2 regions of the Streptomyces sp. NPDC020192 genome follow, and region 2 is predicted to be linked to the other one. Evidence: predicted binding sites of a transcription regulator. Region 2 holds the regulator's gene; the other holds the start of a gene.

Region 1 (8,184 bases), on a different contig from region 2:
AGGACATGGGCGTCGACTTCGCGTTCCCCGGCAGCGACGTGACACCGAAGGTGTTCAAGAGCCTGCTCAACATGGACGCCTACGTCACCGTCAACAGCGGTTCGGACGCCATCCGCGCGGTGCAGCGCTGGCTCAACGGTCAGTTCGTCAACCGCAAGGACTTCTTCATCATCCCGTGCGACGGCCACCACTCCCGCGATGTGGCCAAATCCATGCTCTACGCGGTCCAGTACACGCTCGGCATGGCGGACGGCACCGCCAACGGCGTGTTCGGCCCGGGCACGCAGTCGGGTCTGAAGGACAAGGCCACCGTGGGTGTCGGGTCCTCCAGCACCTGGGTCCAGCTGTTCTCCGCGGGCATGGTCCTCAACCAGCGGCCCGTCTCCTTCACCTCGTCCTTCGACGGCACGCTGTCGGACGCCGTCAAGCAGTTCCAGTCGTTCGCGAACCTTCCGGTCACCGGCAAGGGCGACTACTCGACCTGGGCCTCGCTCCTCGTCTCCTACGGCGACCAGGACCGCAAGGGAGAGGCCAGCGACGGCGTCACCCGGATCACCCCCGCGCGTGCGGCCACGCTGAAGGCGCAGGGCATCAAGTACGTGGGCCGCTACCTCACCAACCCGTCCGTCACCACGCTGCCGGAGAAGGCGATCCAGGCCGGCGAACTCCAGACGATCGCCGACAACGGGCTGCGCTGCTTCCCGATCTACCAGACGTACGGGCGCGGCGCCGACGACTTCAGCTACCCCCTCGGGCGTGCGGCGGGCCAGGCCGCGGTGAACGCCGCGCTCGACCACGGCTTCAAGACCGGTACGAGAATCTTCTTCGCCGTCGACTTCGACGCCCTCGACCAGGACGTCACCAGCAGCGTCCTGCCCCACTTCAAGGGCATCGTGGACGCCCTCGCCGACGACGGCAACCGCTATGCGATCGGCGTGTACGGGCCGCGCAACGTGTGCCAGCGCGTCTCGGAGGCCGGGCACGCCACCGCGTCGTTCGTGTCCGACATGTCCTCCGGCTTCTCCGGGAACTTCGGCTACCCACTGCCGGAGAACTGGGCCTACGACCAGGTCGTCACCCGCAAGCTCGGCTCCGGTGACGGGCTGATCGAGATCGACAACAACATCGCCTCCGGGCGCGACACCGGCCAGGGCTCCTTCGACAAGCCCCGCGCGGCCAAGCCCGACGTCCGGCTCAACGGTGACGTCATCTCCGCGATGCAGACGGACGTCGGCAAGTACATGGAGTCCCTCGGCTATCCGCTGGACGGCGGAACGCGCAGCTACCAGCACTGGAAGTGCTTCCAGTCGGCGGTGGTCGACCACGACGACGTGATCACGATGCTGTCGAACAAGTACAACATGCGCAAGGCGCTGATCCAGACGTCCTGTTACTGGGAGATGCGGCACATCACGCCCGAGGACGAGGCGGCCTGGGAGGCCGTGATCCTGGCGTTCAACACGACGGGCACGTACATCAGGGACACCTCGACCGGCATCGCCAAGCAGCGTGCGGTGACCCTCTGCGGGGCGTGGAACTGGGCCCTGGACAAGGGTTATGTGACCGGGCAGCCGTACCGCGACGTGACGAAGGACGCCGACAAGTACAACGTGTGGAAGAAGTCGCACGACGACGAGGAGTTCGCCCTCACCAGCGTCGCGATGATCCACATGTGGGACATCGACGGAAAGCCCGGCGGCGACGACGACTCCAAGGCGCTGCGCAAGCCGAGTCTGGACTACACCGACTACGAGATCTACGAAGTGCTGCGCCGCTACCAGGGGCCCGCCGTGGAGCCGGCGCTGTCCGAGGCGAAGAAGCGCCTCGGCCTCTACTACGTCATGGAGAAGTACAACTCCATCTCCCGCAACCTCTGAAGGCCGCCCCATGCTCGTACTGTCCGCCCTCGCGGTGGGAATCATCGGCACGATCGTCCTCACCGTGAAGGGAATCAGGGCGACGGCCGCGTCCGGTCCACGAGGACTCGTCCTCCTCGGCTTCGCGGTGGGACTCGGCCTGTACACCTGGGGCCTGTTCTTCGTCATGCTCGCCGACGCCGGGAACGGCGGCGCCGACTCGGTGCCCCCGCCGAGCTGCCGGAACGATTCCCGCGCGCTCCACGTCACCAGCACCGACATCAGCTTCGTGCCGCTCCGCGTCGAATGCCGGCTCGCGTCGGGCGGACAGTACAGCTCCGACGACGTACCCGGATACGTCAATCCGGGAGCTTTCGGAGCCGCTCTGGCCAGCACTCTCGCCGCCGTACTCGTGAAAGCCCGTGATCGTCAAAGCCCGTGAGGAGAAGCGTTGACGCACATATCCCGCCGTTCGGCCCTGCGCCGTGCCGGTTTCATCACCGCAGGCACCGTTCTCGGATCCCAGCTGCTGACCACTCCCGGTCACGCCGCGTCCGGGCGGCCCGACCCCCACAAGCTGCGCGAGGCGGTACGCAGAGCCCAGGAGCACGCCCGGCAGCGCAAGGAGCACGCCGGGACCGGCGCCCCGTCGCAGAACGGCTGGGAGATGGAGAAGGTCGCCGACGACCGCGGCAACGTCTACACCCGGCCCGTCCCCGGAACGCCGCTCAAGGTCCAGGCCCGCATGGGCGACGCCGAGGCCGTCCTGGTCCATGTCATCCGCCGCTTCCACTACGACATCGACGCGCTCGGCGTCCGCGGGGAGCCGCGCGCGGTCGAGGGCTGGGTGCCCGCGTCGGAGATCCGCGACCGGCGCCTTCCCGAGTCGAACCGGGCGTCCGGGACCGCGATCGTCATCCGGCCGGGCTCGTACCCGCCGGGTCTGCGCGGCAGCTTCACCCCGGCCCAGGAACTGCTGATCCGGGACATCCTCGCCGACACCGAGGGCGTGGTGCGCTGGGGCGGCGACGACAAGCGCCCCTACGAGGGCCTGTTCTACGTCGGCGTACGTCCCGGCGACCCGCGTCTGGCGCAGGTCGCCGCCAAGCTCCGCGCCTGGGACGCCGCTCCGGGCCAGGGCGCCGGAGTCCTCGCCGACATGGCGCAGCCCGCCCGACGGCGCCGGGCCGCCCGCTACCAGTGACCGGCCGTCAGTGACCCGCCCTCAGTGACACGTTCACCAGTGAAGGGAACCACCCCCATGCGTAAGCTCATCACATCCCTCGGACTGGGGGCCTCGGCCGCCGGCGTCTGCATGCTGCTGGCCGCACCGGCCTCCGCGGCCGCGCTCACGACCAGCTCCCACTTCGACGTCACCTACCCCGACAAGCGGCCGGCGCAGACCTACTACGTGCACAACACCGCCGAGCTGAAGAACGGCATGGTGACGGGCAAGTCGAGCGTGAACTGGCAGATCCTCGACGACCAGGTCGTCGACCTGTCCAAGCGGTTCACCAGCTTCAAGATCACGTCGCGGATCGAGGAGCGGCTGACCAAGACCGGCGAGGACCACGTGGTCACCTCGAAGACATGCGACCTGACCACGCTCGTCAACGACAACTACACCTGGTTCCTCGACGAGGCGGCCAACCGCTGCGTCCCGCAGTCCTCCCTCTACGACGGCGAGGTGTTCTGGTCGACCGACTCCACGATCGTCTACGACATCGAGGGGGACGGAAAGGGCGCGATCACCCAGCAGCTCACCGGCTCGCCGCTGATCCACGGCTGAGAAACCGACCGCATCTTCCGGAAGGGACACTCCTGAACCCCATGCGCAGACTCATTCGTGGCGCCGTTCCCGCCGTCGCCCTCCTCGCTTCCGTCGCCGCCGCTCCCCAGGCCCTGGCCGGGGACGCCGCTCCCACCCATGCCGACCGGGTCGTTCCCGGGACCGGCGTCTCGCTCTCCGAGGCCGGCGCGCGCAGCGCGCAGACCCGTGCGATCGCGGCCGCGAACCCGGCGGCGGTCAGGGCGACCGCCACGCTCTGCGGCAGCGGCTACGAGCTGCAGTTCGCGGAACGCCTGCCCGACGCGCGGCGCTTCGGCACCCTCTTCACCTACACCAAGTCCTCCACCGGCAGGTTCGGGGCGTGCGCGGTCTTCGACAACAACCTCGGCACCGCGAAGCACATGAAGCTGAAGCTGTGTCCGAACAAGGCGAACACCGCCTGCAAGACGGACGAGGGCACCTACTCGCAGTACGCGGGCCCCGTGAAGTACGAGGACAACGGCCCCGGCGGGTGGGTCGACTGCTCCATGGTGAACGCGATCATGTGGTCGGACGGCATCGCGATCATCGACCGGCAGATGGCCGTCGCGCCGTGTGACTGAGTTTCGCCCGTTCGGCGGGGGCGGGGACGCACTCGGCGCGTGAGAGGTTGCTGTGAATCGGCTCTCGCGTGGCGTCGGTCATAGACACGCGGCCCGCCGAGCCCCAATGGTGGGCGCAACGGAAGGAGCGCCACATCGTGGAACGGACCGCGACGGGCCCTCAGGCGGCCGCGTCCCCGCCCCTGACGGGCACGCCCCTGTCCGACGGCACGGCGGCCGTCATCCCGGCCCCCGCGCTCCCCGCCCTGCTGGACGGCATGCCGCGCCAGCGCGGCGCCACGCCCCCTGCTTCCGCTCCCGCTCTCACCCTCGCCGAGGCGCGCCCGAACCCGCTCGCCGCGCGGCTGTGGCGGCTGCTGCCGACCCCGGCCGGCACACCCTTCACCTTCGCCTACGCGGCCGTCCTGGCCCTCACCTCCGCGATCGGCGCCGTGGCCGCTCCCGGCCTGATGAACACCCTCTACCAGGACTCCAGCACGGACGTGGCCCACCTGGTGCAGTCGCCGGCGGTGGTGCTCCTGGCGAGCGCGCTGTGGATCGCGGGCGGGATCCTCTCGCCGTACTCGGCCGCCTTCGTGCTGGTGCTCACCGCGCTGGAGCGGCGCATAGGCGGTGCGCGGGCGGCCTGTGTCTTCCTCGCCGGGCACGTCCTGGCCACGCTCGCGACCGAGATCCCGGTGGGCCTGGCCGTCCTGCTCGGCCACCTCCCCACGACCTCACTGCACCGCCTGGACTACGGCATCAGCTTCGGCGTGGCCGCCAGCATCGGCTCCCTGGCCGGCCTCCTCGCCCCCTGGTTCCGCTGGCCCCTGCTCACGGTCATGGCCGGCCTGCTGCTCAGCGACCTGGCCGAGTTCGTGGACCCGATGACGGACTGGGGCCATCTGATCGCCCTGACGATAGGGGTGGCGAGCTGGCCCCTGGTGCGCCGCTGGGCGCAGCCGGTCTGACCCTCCCCACCTGCACGAATCTCTGCGTCACCTCCTGATCGCTCACAGCGAACAAACGGAGGGAACATCAGCCCATGCCCAGAGGTTGAGTCGGCATAGCTCAAGTTGACTGCCGAAGGGGAGATCATGGCTGCTGAGTCCACGGCGTTCACGCTCGTCCTGCCCGTTCTGCCGCTCGACGACGAGGTCGTGCTGCCCGGCATGGTGGTTCCGCTGGACCTGAGCGATGCCGAGGTGCGGGCCGCGGTGGAGGCCGCACAGGCCGCCGCCCGGTCGGCGCCCGGAAAGCCCAGGGTGCTGCTGGTGCCACGCGTCGACGGCACGTACGCCAAGACCGGTGTGCTCGGCACGGTCGAGCAGGTCGGCCGGCTGGCCGACGGTGACCCGGGGGCTCTGATCCGCGGCCGGAGCAGGGTGCGGATCGGTGCCGGTACGACCGGCCCCGGCGCGGCCCTGTGGGTCGAGGGCGCGCGGATCGACGAGACCGTGCCGGACCCGCTGCCGGGTCAGGTCGCGGACCTCGTGAAGGAGTACAAGGCGCTCGCCACCACGTGGCTGAAGAAGCGCGGCGCCTGGCAGATCGTGGACCGGGTCCAGGCCATCGAGGACGTCTCGGCGCTGGCCGACAACTCCGGCTACTCGCCGTTCCTGACCACCGAGCAGAAGGTCGAACTGCTGGAGACCGCCGACCCGGTGGCCCGGCTCAAGCTCGCCACGCAGACGCTCCGCGACCACCTCGCCGAGCAGGACGTGGCCGAGACCATCGCCAAGGACGTCCAGGAAGGCGTCGACAAGCAGCAGCGCGAGTTCCTGCTGCGCCGCCAGCTGGAGGCCGTCCGCAAGGAACTGCGCGAGCTGAACGGCGAGCAGGACGGCGAGGAGTCCGACGACTACCGCGCCCGCGTCGAGGCCGCCGACCTGCCGGAGAAGGTCCGCGAGGCCGCGCTCAAGGAGGTCGACAAGCTGGAGCGGTCCAGTGACCAGTCCCCGGAGGGCTCCTGGATCCGCACCTGGCTGGACACCGTCCTCGAGATGCCCTGGAACGAGCGGACCGAGGACGCGTACGACATCCAGGGCGCCAAGGCGGTCCTGGACGCCGAGCACGCGGGCCTGGAGGACGTGAAGGAGCGCATCACCGAGTACCTGGCGGTGCGCAAGCGGCGCGGTGAGCGCGGCCTGGGCGTGATCGGCGGGCGGCGCGGCGGTGCCGTACTGGCCCTCGTAGGGCCCCCTGGCGTCGGAAAGACCAGCTTGGGCGAGAGTGTGGCCCACGCCATGGGCCGCAAGTTCGTCCGCGTCGCCCTCGGCGGCGTCCGTGACGAGGCCGAGGTCCGCGGCCACCGGCGTACGTACGTCGGCGCGCTGCCCGGCCGGATCGTGCGCGCCGTCAAGGAGGCCGGGTCGATGAACCCGGTGGTCCTGCTGGACGAGATCGACAAGGTGGGGTCGGACTTCCGCGGCGACCCGGCGGCGGCCCTGCTGGAGGTGCTGGACCCCGCGCAGAACCACACCTTCCGCGACCACTACCTGGAGGTCGAACTCGACCTGTCGGACGTGGTCTTCCTCGCCACCGCCAACGTCCTGGAGGCCATCCCGGAGGCGCTCGCCGACCGTATGGAGATCGTCCGGCTCGACGGCTACACCGAGGACGAGAAGGTCGTCATCGCCCGTGACCACCTGCTCCCGCGCCAGCTGGAGCGGGCCGGCCTGAACAAGGACGAGGTCACCCTGGACGAGAGCGCCCTGCGCAAGCTGGCCGGCGAGTACACCCGGGAGGCGGGCGTGCGCACCCTGGAGCGCTCGATCGCCCGCCTGCTCCGCAAGGTCGCGGCCCAGCACGAACTGGGCGAGCGGGAACTGCCGTTCACCGTCCGCGAGGAGGATCTGCGCGGTCTGATCGGGCGTCCGCACCACGTGCCCGAGTCCGCCCAGGACCCGGCCGAGCGCCGTACGTCCGTCCCGGGCGTGGCGACGGGTCTCGCGGTCACCGGCGCGGGCGGTGACGTCCTCTACGTCGAGGCGTCGCTGGCCGACCCGGAGACGGGCGCGGCGGGGCTGACCCTGACCGGTCAGCTGGGTGACGTGATGAAGGAGTCGGCGCAGATCGCGCTGAGCTTCCTGCGCAGCCACGGTGCCGAACTGGAGCTGCCGGTGGCCGACCTGAAGGACCGGGGTGTGCACATCCACTTCCCGGCGGGCGCGGTCCCGAAGGACGGCCCGAGCGCGGGCATCACGATGACGACGGCCCTCGCGTCCCTCCTCTCCGGCCGCCTGGTCCGCACGGACGTGGCGATGACCGGCGAGGTCTCGCTGACCGGCCGCGTCCTGCCCATCGGCGGCGTGAAGCAGAAGCTGCTCGCCGCCCACCGCGCCGGGGTGACCACCGTGATCATCCCCAAGCGCAACGAACCCGACCTGGACGACGTTCCGGCCGAGGTGCTGGACAAGCTCGACGTCCACGCCGTGACCGATGTCCGCCAGGTCCTGGAGCTGGCACTCGCGCCCGCCATGAACGGCGCGACGCCGGAGGTTCCGGTCGCGGCGTGACGGACGCGATCGGATAGCCGGAGGCCCGGGTCCCGTGAGGGAGGCCCGGGCCTCCGTCATGCGGCCACATCGGCATAGATCGGTAGAATTCAGGCGTGAGTTGGCCTCCCGAGAGCCCCTCCGGCCTCATCGGGGCCGAGATCGCGGGCTACCGGGTGGAGCGCGAGCTCGGCCGTGGCGGCATGGCCGTCGTCTACCAGGCCAGGGATCTCCGGCTCGGGCGGACCGTCGCCCTCAAACTGCTCGCGCCCGAGTACACGCGCAACGACGCCTTTCGGCGCCGCTTCGAGCAGGAGTCACGGGTGGCCGCCGCCATCGACCATCCCCACATCGTGCCCGTCTTCGAGGCCGGTGAGGCCGACGGGATTCTCTACATCGCCATGTGCTTCGTCGTCGGACTCGATCTGCGCGCGCTGATCGAACAGGAGGGGCACCTGCCG
Region 2 (8,184 bases):
GGGGCGGCAGGCCGGGGCGGTGGCCGTCGAGGCCCACCTGGGCTATGCGGACGCCGAGCTGGGTGCGGCTGGCCGCGCCCAGGGTCTCCGAGAGGCGGGCGATGTGGGCGCGGCAGGTACGGACGCTGATGCCGAGGCGTTCGGCGATCACCGCGTCCTGGTGGCCCTCCGCCAGCAGTGCCGCGATGGACTGTTCGCGGTGGGAGATGCCCTCGATGCCGGTGTCGGGCAGGGGCGCGGTCAGGGGGATCGCCAGGCGCCAGAGGCGTTCGAACACCGTCAGCAGGTATTCCACCAGCGCCGGGTGACGTAGTTCCAGGGCCATCGTGCGGTCCGCGTTGGCGGGGATGAACGCCACCGTGCGGTCGAAGAGGATCAGCCGGTCGATGACCTCGTCCAGGGTCCTGGCCTCCACCGTGTCGCCCATCAGCTCCAGGTAGTTCAGCAGGCCCTGGCCGTGGCGGGCCACGTGCGTGTACAGGTCGCGCATGCGCACGCCCCGGCCGCGCAGCGCCAGCGCCCGGTGCAGACCCTCCGTCAGTTCCGCCTCCCGGCGGATGCCGCCCGGCTGCACGGTGAGCACCTCGGCCGTACACGCCTCGGTCGCCTCGTCCATGGCCGCCTGGATCCGGGACAGCCCGTCCAGGACGCGGATCGCGCTGCCCTCGGCCGGGGTCGTCAGCGCGTGCAGCTGGCGGCCGAGGCCCGCGTACCACTCGAAGGCCGCCACCGCCGAGCCCATCCGCCGCTGGCTCGCGCTGACCTCGTCGTAGACCCCGCGCAGCAGCCGGGTCATGACCTCCTGCGGGGAGGTCGGCACCAGCCAGTCCATGTCGTCGGGGTCGGGGTGCAGCAGGGCCAGTTCGAGCAGGCAGGGCACCGTCTCGACGTCAGCGCGGGCGACCCGTCCGCGCCGTACGGCCCGGGAATACAACCGGTCGCCGGCCGCGCACAGTCGGTCGGCGCCGTGTGGATGCTGCTCCGTCCCGCGCCCGGCCATCGCCCATTCCACCCCCGGTGTGCTGCCACTTCCGCAGCGCAACTATGCGCGGCGGCGACCGGGTCCGCAACACGGCTCACCCCAACGGGGCCGCCATAAAGGGCCGTTATGCCCGGATATCGCCCACGGGGTCACCCCTGGGGTGTACGCCTTACTTCAGGCCGACCCGCGCGCACGCCGCCTTGTACGCCGAGGTGCAGATGTCGCCCACCGTGTAGATGCCGTCCGAGATGACCGTGGACCTGATGTTGGTCTTGGTCAGCGCGACCGGCTGGATCAGCCTGGCCGGGATGCTCTTGGTGGTCGGGCTGTCGACCTTGTCCTGGGTGAGGGCGTCGAACTGGATGTCCTTGCCCTGGATCTTGGCGACGGCCATCTGGGCGGCGGCCTGGGCCTCGTCCGGGTAGGACTTGTAGACGCTCATGTACTGCTCGTCGGCCACGACCCGCTGCACGCCCTCCAGTGAGGCGTCCTGACCGGTGATCGGCGGCAGGGTGGTGACGCCGGCCGCCTCCAGGGCCTTGATGACGCCTCCGGCCATGTCGTCGTTGGCCGAGTAGACCGCGGCGATGTTGTTCTTGCCGATCTGGGCGATCGCCTGGGCCATGTTGGCCTGGGCGTTCTCCGGCTTCCATTTGACGGTGTCGTACGACGCCGCGATCGTCACCTTGCCGTTCAGCTCGGAGAGCGCGCCCTCCTTGAACTGCTTGGCGTTGGGGTCGGTGGGCGAGCCGTTCATCATGACGATCTTGTCGGAGGTGTCGGCGTGCGAGCCGAGCGCCTCCAGCAGGGAGCGGCCCTGCACCTCGCCGACCAGCTCGTTGTCGAAGGAGACGTACGCGTCGATGGGGCCCTCGGCGAGCCGGTCGTAGGCGATGACCGGGATGCCCGCGTCCTTGGCCTTCTTCACCTCGCCGGAGATTGCGTGCGCGTCGACCGGGTCGATCAGGATGATGTCGACCTTGTCGTCGATCATCTTCTGCATCTGCGCGTTCTGCTGGGAGACGTCCGCGTCGGCGTTGGCGTACTCGACCTTGCCCCGCTTCTGGGTGAGTTCGGCGACCTGGGACTTGATGATGGGGTAGTCGAACTTGTCGTAGCGGGTGTTCGCCTTCTCCGGCAGCAGCAGACCCACCGTGATGTCGTTGCCCTTGCTCGGGCTCGCGCTCGCGCTGTCCCCCGTCGCTCCCAGTACGCCGCAGCCGGCGAGCGAGAGGGTCATCGTGGTTGCGGCCACGGATATGGCGATACGACGCATGCGAGGGCTCACTTCAGGTGCGTTCCGGACGTGGGGGCTGCTATACGACCCAGGTGTCTGAAAAGCCAACGCGGACGCCGCACCCGGCGTCAAGCGGAACTACTTAACGAGTCCGCAACACCACGCTCAGCTGACCCTGTGAAGGATGAGCGGAATCCCCTTCAAACGCCCTTTACGGACCCTCCATTCAAGGGGAGTCCATGAGGAGGCAAAGAAAGGGGCCCGGAATCCGGACCCCTTTCGGACGTGCCTGCGTACGGCCGGGTCAGTCGTTGTGCTGCCGCTTCGGCCGCCACACCACCAGCGCGCTGGTCTGCTGCACCTCCTGGTACGGCACCAGGTCACGGCGGTACGACGCGTGCACCGCCGCTTCCCGCTGCTGCATCGCCGCGGCCGCCCCGTCCAGCGCGGCCTCCAGCTCCGCGACGCGGGACTGGAGCGCGGCGACCTGGTTCTCCAGCTCGATGATGCGCTTGATTCCGGCCAGGTTGATACCCTCGTCCTGCGACAACTGCTGGACGGTACGCAGCAGTTCGATGTCGCGTGCCGAGTAACGGCGGCCCCGCCCGGCCGTGCGGTCCGGGGAGACCAGGCCCAGGCGGTCGTACTGGCGCAGCGTCTGCGGGTGGAGTCCGGAGAGCTGGGCCGCCACCGAGATGACGTAGACCGGGGTCTCCTCGGTCAGTTCATACGGGTTACGCCGACGGCCGTCCATCACTCTCAGTCTCCCTTCGCGGCCTCGAACAGCTCCGCCCGCGGGTCCTCGTCCGCGGTCGCCTCGCGATACGCCTCGAGCGCGTCACGAGCCTTCCCCGACACGTCCTTCGGGACACGCACCTCGACGGTGACCAGGAGGTCGCCCCGGGTGCCGTCCTTGCGGACCGCGCCCTTGCCCCGGGCGCGCATCGTGCGGCCGTTGGGCGTGCCGGGCGGCAGCTTCAGGGTGACGGGCGGACCGCCGAGCGTCGGCACCCGCACCTCGCCGCCGAGGGCCGCCTCGGCGAACGTGACCGGCACGGTGACCGTCAGGTTGTCGTCCTTGCGGCCGAACACCGGGTGCGCGCCGACGTGCACGACCACGTACAGGTCGCCCGCCGGTCCGCCCCGCTCGCCGGGCGCGCCCTTGCCGCGCAGCCGGATCCGCTGCCCGTCGGTGACGCCCGCCGGGATGCGGACCTGCATCGTGCGCGACGACTTCGCGCGGCCGCTGCCCTTGCACTCCAGGCAGGGGTGCTCGGCGATCAGGCCGCGGCCCTTGCAGTCGGGGCAGGGGTCGGTGAGCGAGAAGCCGCCGCCCGAGCCCCGCGCGACCTGGCCGGTGCCGACACAGGTCGGGCACACGCGCGGTGTGCCGTTCTTGTCGCCGGTGCCCGAACAGGCCTTGCAGGGCGCCTGGGAGGACATCCGCAGGGGCACCGTGGCGCCCTCGATGGCCTCCGTGAAGCTCAGCGTGACCTCGGTGTCGATGTCCTGGCCGCGGCGCGGCTGGGTACGTGTCGTCCCCGTGCCGCCGCGGTTGAACAGGCCCCCGAAGACGTCACCGAGTCCGCCGCCGAAGCCTCCGCCCTGGGTGGTTCCGCCGCCTCCGAAGAGGTCGCCCAGGTCGAAGTTGAAGTTGCCGCCGGCGCCCGGCCCGGGGCGGAAGCCGCCGTTGCCGAACAGGGCGCGCGCCTCGTCGTACTCCTTGCGCTTCTTGGGGTCGCCGAGTATGTCGTTCGCCTCGGAGATCTCCTTGAAGCGCTCCTCGGCCTTGGCGTTGCCCTTGTTGGCGTCCGGGTGGAACTCGCGGGCGAGCTTCCGGTACGCCTTCTTGATCTCGGCCTCGGTGGCGTCCTTGGGGACGCCGAGGACCTTGTAGTAGTCCTTCTCGATGAAGTCCTTGGTGCTCATCCCCGACGTCCCTCCTTCCCCTTGGGTGTCCTCACGTCAGCCCTCGTCCGGGCCACCGCTCTCCTTGTCGTCAGCCTTCTTCGCCTCGGTCTTGTCCTCGGCGCTCTCGGCCTTGACGGTCTGCGCGCCGGGCTGCGGCTCGGCGACGGCCACCCGCGCGGGGCGGATGGTGCGCTCGCCGATGCGATACCCGGGCTGCAGGATCGCCACGCAGGTCGTCTCGGTGACGTCCGGCGCGTAGCTGTGCATCAGGGCCTCGTGGATCGTCGGGTCGAAGGGCTCGCCCTCCTTGCCGAACTGCTGCAGGCCCATCTTGGCCGCGACGGTCTCCAGCGACTCGGCCACCGACTTGAAGCCGCCGACCAGCTCGCCGTGTTCCCTTGCGCGGCCGATGTCGTCGAGCACGGGCAGGAGCTCGGTCAGGAGGTTCGCGACGGCGATCTCCTTGACCGTGACCCGGTCCCGCTCGACCCGGCGGCGGTAGTTCTGGTACTCGGCCTGGAGGCGCTGGAGGTCCGCCGTGCGCTCGTTCAGCGCGGTGCGCACCTGGTCCAGCTGGGCGACCAGACCGGCACTTTCGGTCGCGTCCCCGGCCGGGGCCGCCCCCTCCTTCGAGGAGGCGGCCTTCGGCTCGGCGTCGTCGGAGGTGGCGCCGGAGGGGACGTCGGGCTTCTCCTCGAAGCCCGGGGTCTCCTCCGTCACGCGGCACCGTCCTTGCGCTCGTCGTCCACGATCTCGGCGTCCACGACGTCGTCGTCAGCGGCCTTGGCGCCGCCCGCGGCGGCACCCTCCGGACCGCCGGCGGCCTGCGCGGCCTGGGCGTCGGCGTACATGGCCTGGCCCAGCTTCTGCGAGACGGCGGCGACCTTCTCGGTGGCGGTACGGATCTCGGCGGTGTCCTCGCCCTTGAGCTTCTCCTTCAGCTCGGCGACGGCGGACTCCACCTCGGTCTTGATCTCGCCCGGGACCTTGTCCTCGTTGTCCTTGAGGAACTTCTCGGTCTGGTAGACCAGCTGCTCGCCCTGGTTGCGGGTCTCGGCGGCCTCGCGGCGGCGGTGGTCCTCCTCCGCGTACTGCTCGGCCTCCTGGCGCATCCGGTCGACCTCGTCCTTCGGCAGCGAGGAGCCGCCGGTGACGGTCATCTTCTGCTCCTTGCCCGTGCCAAGGTCCTTGGCCGTGACGTGCATGATGCCGTTGGCGTCGATGTCGAAGGAGACCTCGATCTGCGGGACACCGCGCGGGGCCGGCGGCAGACCGGTCAGCTCGAACATGCCGAGCTTCTTGTTGTACGCCGCGATCTCGCGCTCGCCCTGGTAGACCTGGATCTGCACGGACGGCTGGTTGTCCTCGGCCGTGGTGAAGATCTCGGAGCGCTTGGTCGGGATGGTCGTGTTGCGCTCGATCAGCTTGGTCATGATGCCGCCCTTGGTCTCGATACCGAGGGACAGCGGGGTGACGTCGAGGAGCAGGACGTCCTTGACCTCACCCTTGAGGACACCGGCCTGGAGCGAGGCGCCGATGGCGACGACCTCGTCCGGGTTCACACCCTTGTTGGCCTCCTTGCCGCCGGTCAGCTCCTTGACGAGCTCGGCGACGGCGGGCATACGGGTGGAGCCACCGACGAGCACCACGTGGTCGATCTCGGAGAGGGCGATGCCCGCGTCCTTGATGACGTTGTGGAACGGGGTCTTGGTGCGCTCGAGCAGGTCGGCCGTCAGCTGCTGGAACTGGGCCCGGGTGAGCTTCTCGTCCAGGTGCAGCGGGCCCTCGGCGGACGCCGTGATGTACGGCAGGTTGATCGAGGTCTCGGTGGACGAGGACAGCTCGATCTTCGCCTTCTCGGCAGCCTCACGCAGACGCTGCAGAGCCATCTTGTCCTTGGACAGGTCCACGCCGTGGCCGGACTGGAACTGCTTGACCAGGAAGTCGACGATGCGCTGGTCCCAGTCGTCACCACCGAGGTGGTTGTCACCGTTGGTGGCCTTCACCTCGACGACGCCGTCGCCGATCTCCAGCAGGGACACGTCGAAGGTGCCGCCACCGAGGTCGAAGACGAGGATCGTCTGGTCGTCCTTGTCGAGGCCGTAGGCCAGCGCGGCGGCGGTCGGCTCGTTGACGATGCGCAGGACGTTCAGACCGGCGATCTCACCGGCCTCCTTGGTCGCCTGACGCTCGGAGTCGTTGAAGTACGCCGGGACGGTGATGACCGCGTCGGTCACCTTCTCGCCCAGGTACGCCTCGGCGTCCCGCTTCAGCTTCTGCAGGATGAACGCGGACATCTGCTGCGGGTTGAAGACCTTGCCGTCGAGCTCGATCTTCCAGTCGGTGCCCATGTGGCGCTTCACCGAGCGGATGGTCCGGTCCACGTTCGTGACCGCCTGGCGCTTGGCGACCTCGCCGACGAGCACCTCGCCGTTCTTGGCGAAGGCGACGACGGACGGCGTGGTCCTGGCACCCTCGGCGTTGGTGATGACGGTGGGCTCGCCGCCCTCCAGAACGCTGACGACGGAGTTAGTCGTGCCCAGGTCGATGCCGACCGCACGTGCCATGGTTGATTCCTCCAGCTGACTTGAGTGGAACGGACTCAAGTGTGCACGACGGCTCCCGCTGGGTCAACAGACCTGAGTCGAGTCGACTCAGGTCTTATGCGTTCCTTACATGCGAATGTGTTCTGACCTGCGAAGACGACGTGGGCCGTCGTGGCGGCCGCACGCGGATCTCGGGTTGCCGTCGCGGCCCGTAGACCTGCGCCCGCCGGGACCCGTACGCCGAAATCCGCAGCAGTCCGAGTACGACGGCAAGGGCCCCGCCGACCACCCACACCAGGGCGTTCCGGCCGGCCCAGCCGGTGTGCACGAGGACCCCGACGAGCACTGCGCCGAACGCCCCCGCGCCGAGCACGACCGTCGCGCCCGGCGAGGTGAGCCCGAGGCGCCGCAGCCGGTGGGCGAGATGATCCGGACCCCGCCGCCGCAGCGGGCGTCCGGCCAGCCGCCGCGACAGAAGGACGAGGACGGCGTCGGCGACCGGCACCGCCCCGAGCGCGAACAGCACGCCCGCACTGGAGGCCAGGTCGTACCCAGTGCGGCTGAACACGGCGGCGGATGCCAGCACGAAACCGGTGAAGAGGGAGCCGCAGGAGCCCAGCGCGATCCGCGCGGGATGCCAGTTGTGCATGAGGAAGCCGGTGAGCGCGGCGGCGAGCACGCTCAGCAGTACCGCGAGCCCGTCCATCACCTCGGCCGCCGCACACCCCGCCACCCCGAAAGCGGTCAGCACCCCGACAGTGCCCGCGAGCCCGTCGGCATGGTCGAGCCCCCTGAAGGCCGCGGCGACGAGGGCGATCCAGAGGACAGCGAGGATCCCCGCCGGAACTCCGGTCTCGTCGTACGGCACGACACAGGCCGCCGCGACCGCCGCACCGGCCACCAGAAACCGTGTCTTCAGCCGCCAGACGTCCCCGACCAGCCCGAGCGCGGCCACGGCGACCCCGGCGAGCAGCAGCTCCCCGACCCCCGAACCGAGCGGCGCGGCGCCCGTCCAGTCCCCCGCCCCCGCGACGAGGCAGACGGCGGCCACGACGGCCACGCCGCCGACCACCGGCACGGGTCGCGCCCGCCGCCGCTGGACAAGCCCGAGCCGCAGGGCGGGCGTCCTGAGCAGCGCCGCGAGCACGGCGGCGAGGAGGAGGGCGGTGGTGGCGGCTGTGATCCCGTAAAGCACGACCCCAAGCTAAGCAGAATGTCACGATTTGCGATGAACAGCGGCTGTACTTCGGCGTGCCGTCGCACCGCACCCGGTCACGTCTGGCTCGGCGACGCGGATCACCGGACGGGGCCGGGATCCAACAGCCGGGCGAGCCTGCTCACCTCTGCGTCGATCTCACGAGCACACCCGTACAGCACGTGCTGGGGCATCCCCAAGGGGTCCGCGATGTCGTCCTCGTCCGGCGGGACGGCGGTGACGGCACCCCGGCGGGCGGCCACGGCCATCACCACGCCGTCGAGACCGCCCGCACCCCTCGGTCTCCCGCCGT

What was found. The regulator HspR, encoded in region 2, represses chaperone genes until heat shock. The targets are predictions, from matches to a motif close to TTGAGNNNNNNNNNCTCAA.
Region 1: a site for HspR is predicted at 5,283-5,301, ahead of lon (endopeptidase La). Genes of this name have one in related genera too.

Annotation. Positions count from the first base shown of each region.
Region 1 covers NZ_JBIRXG010000005.1:241,932-250,115, forward strand. Annotated here, with positions in the region: gene ACH47Z_RS12930 (glycoside hydrolase domain-containing protein) at 1-1,877, shown strand, start outside; gene ACH47Z_RS12935 (hypothetical protein) at 1,888-2,298, shown strand; gene ACH47Z_RS12940 (hypothetical protein) at 2,308-3,060, shown strand; gene ACH47Z_RS12945 (hypothetical protein) at 3,118-3,645, shown strand; gene ACH47Z_RS12950 (hypothetical protein) at 3,687-4,247, shown strand; gene ACH47Z_RS12955 (rhomboid-like protein) at 4,385-5,197, shown strand; gene lon (endopeptidase La) at 5,324-7,744, shown strand; gene ACH47Z_RS12965 (serine/threonine-protein kinase) at 7,840-8,184, shown strand, end outside.
Region 2 covers NZ_JBIRXG010000009.1:42,817-51,000, reverse strand. Annotated here, with positions in the region: gene ACH47Z_RS18885 (LuxR C-terminal-related transcriptional regulator) at 1-1,000, opposite strand, end outside; gene ACH47Z_RS18880 (sugar ABC transporter substrate-binding protein) at 1,152-2,258, opposite strand; gene ACH47Z_RS18875 (heat shock protein transcriptional repressor HspR) at 2,524-2,973, opposite strand; gene dnaJ (molecular chaperone DnaJ) at 2,979-4,148, opposite strand; gene grpE (nucleotide exchange factor GrpE) at 4,185-4,850, opposite strand; gene dnaK (molecular chaperone DnaK) at 4,847-6,697, opposite strand; gene ACH47Z_RS18855 (MraY family glycosyltransferase) at 6,792-7,871, opposite strand; gene ACH47Z_RS18850 (low molecular weight phosphatase family protein) at 7,973-8,184, opposite strand, start outside.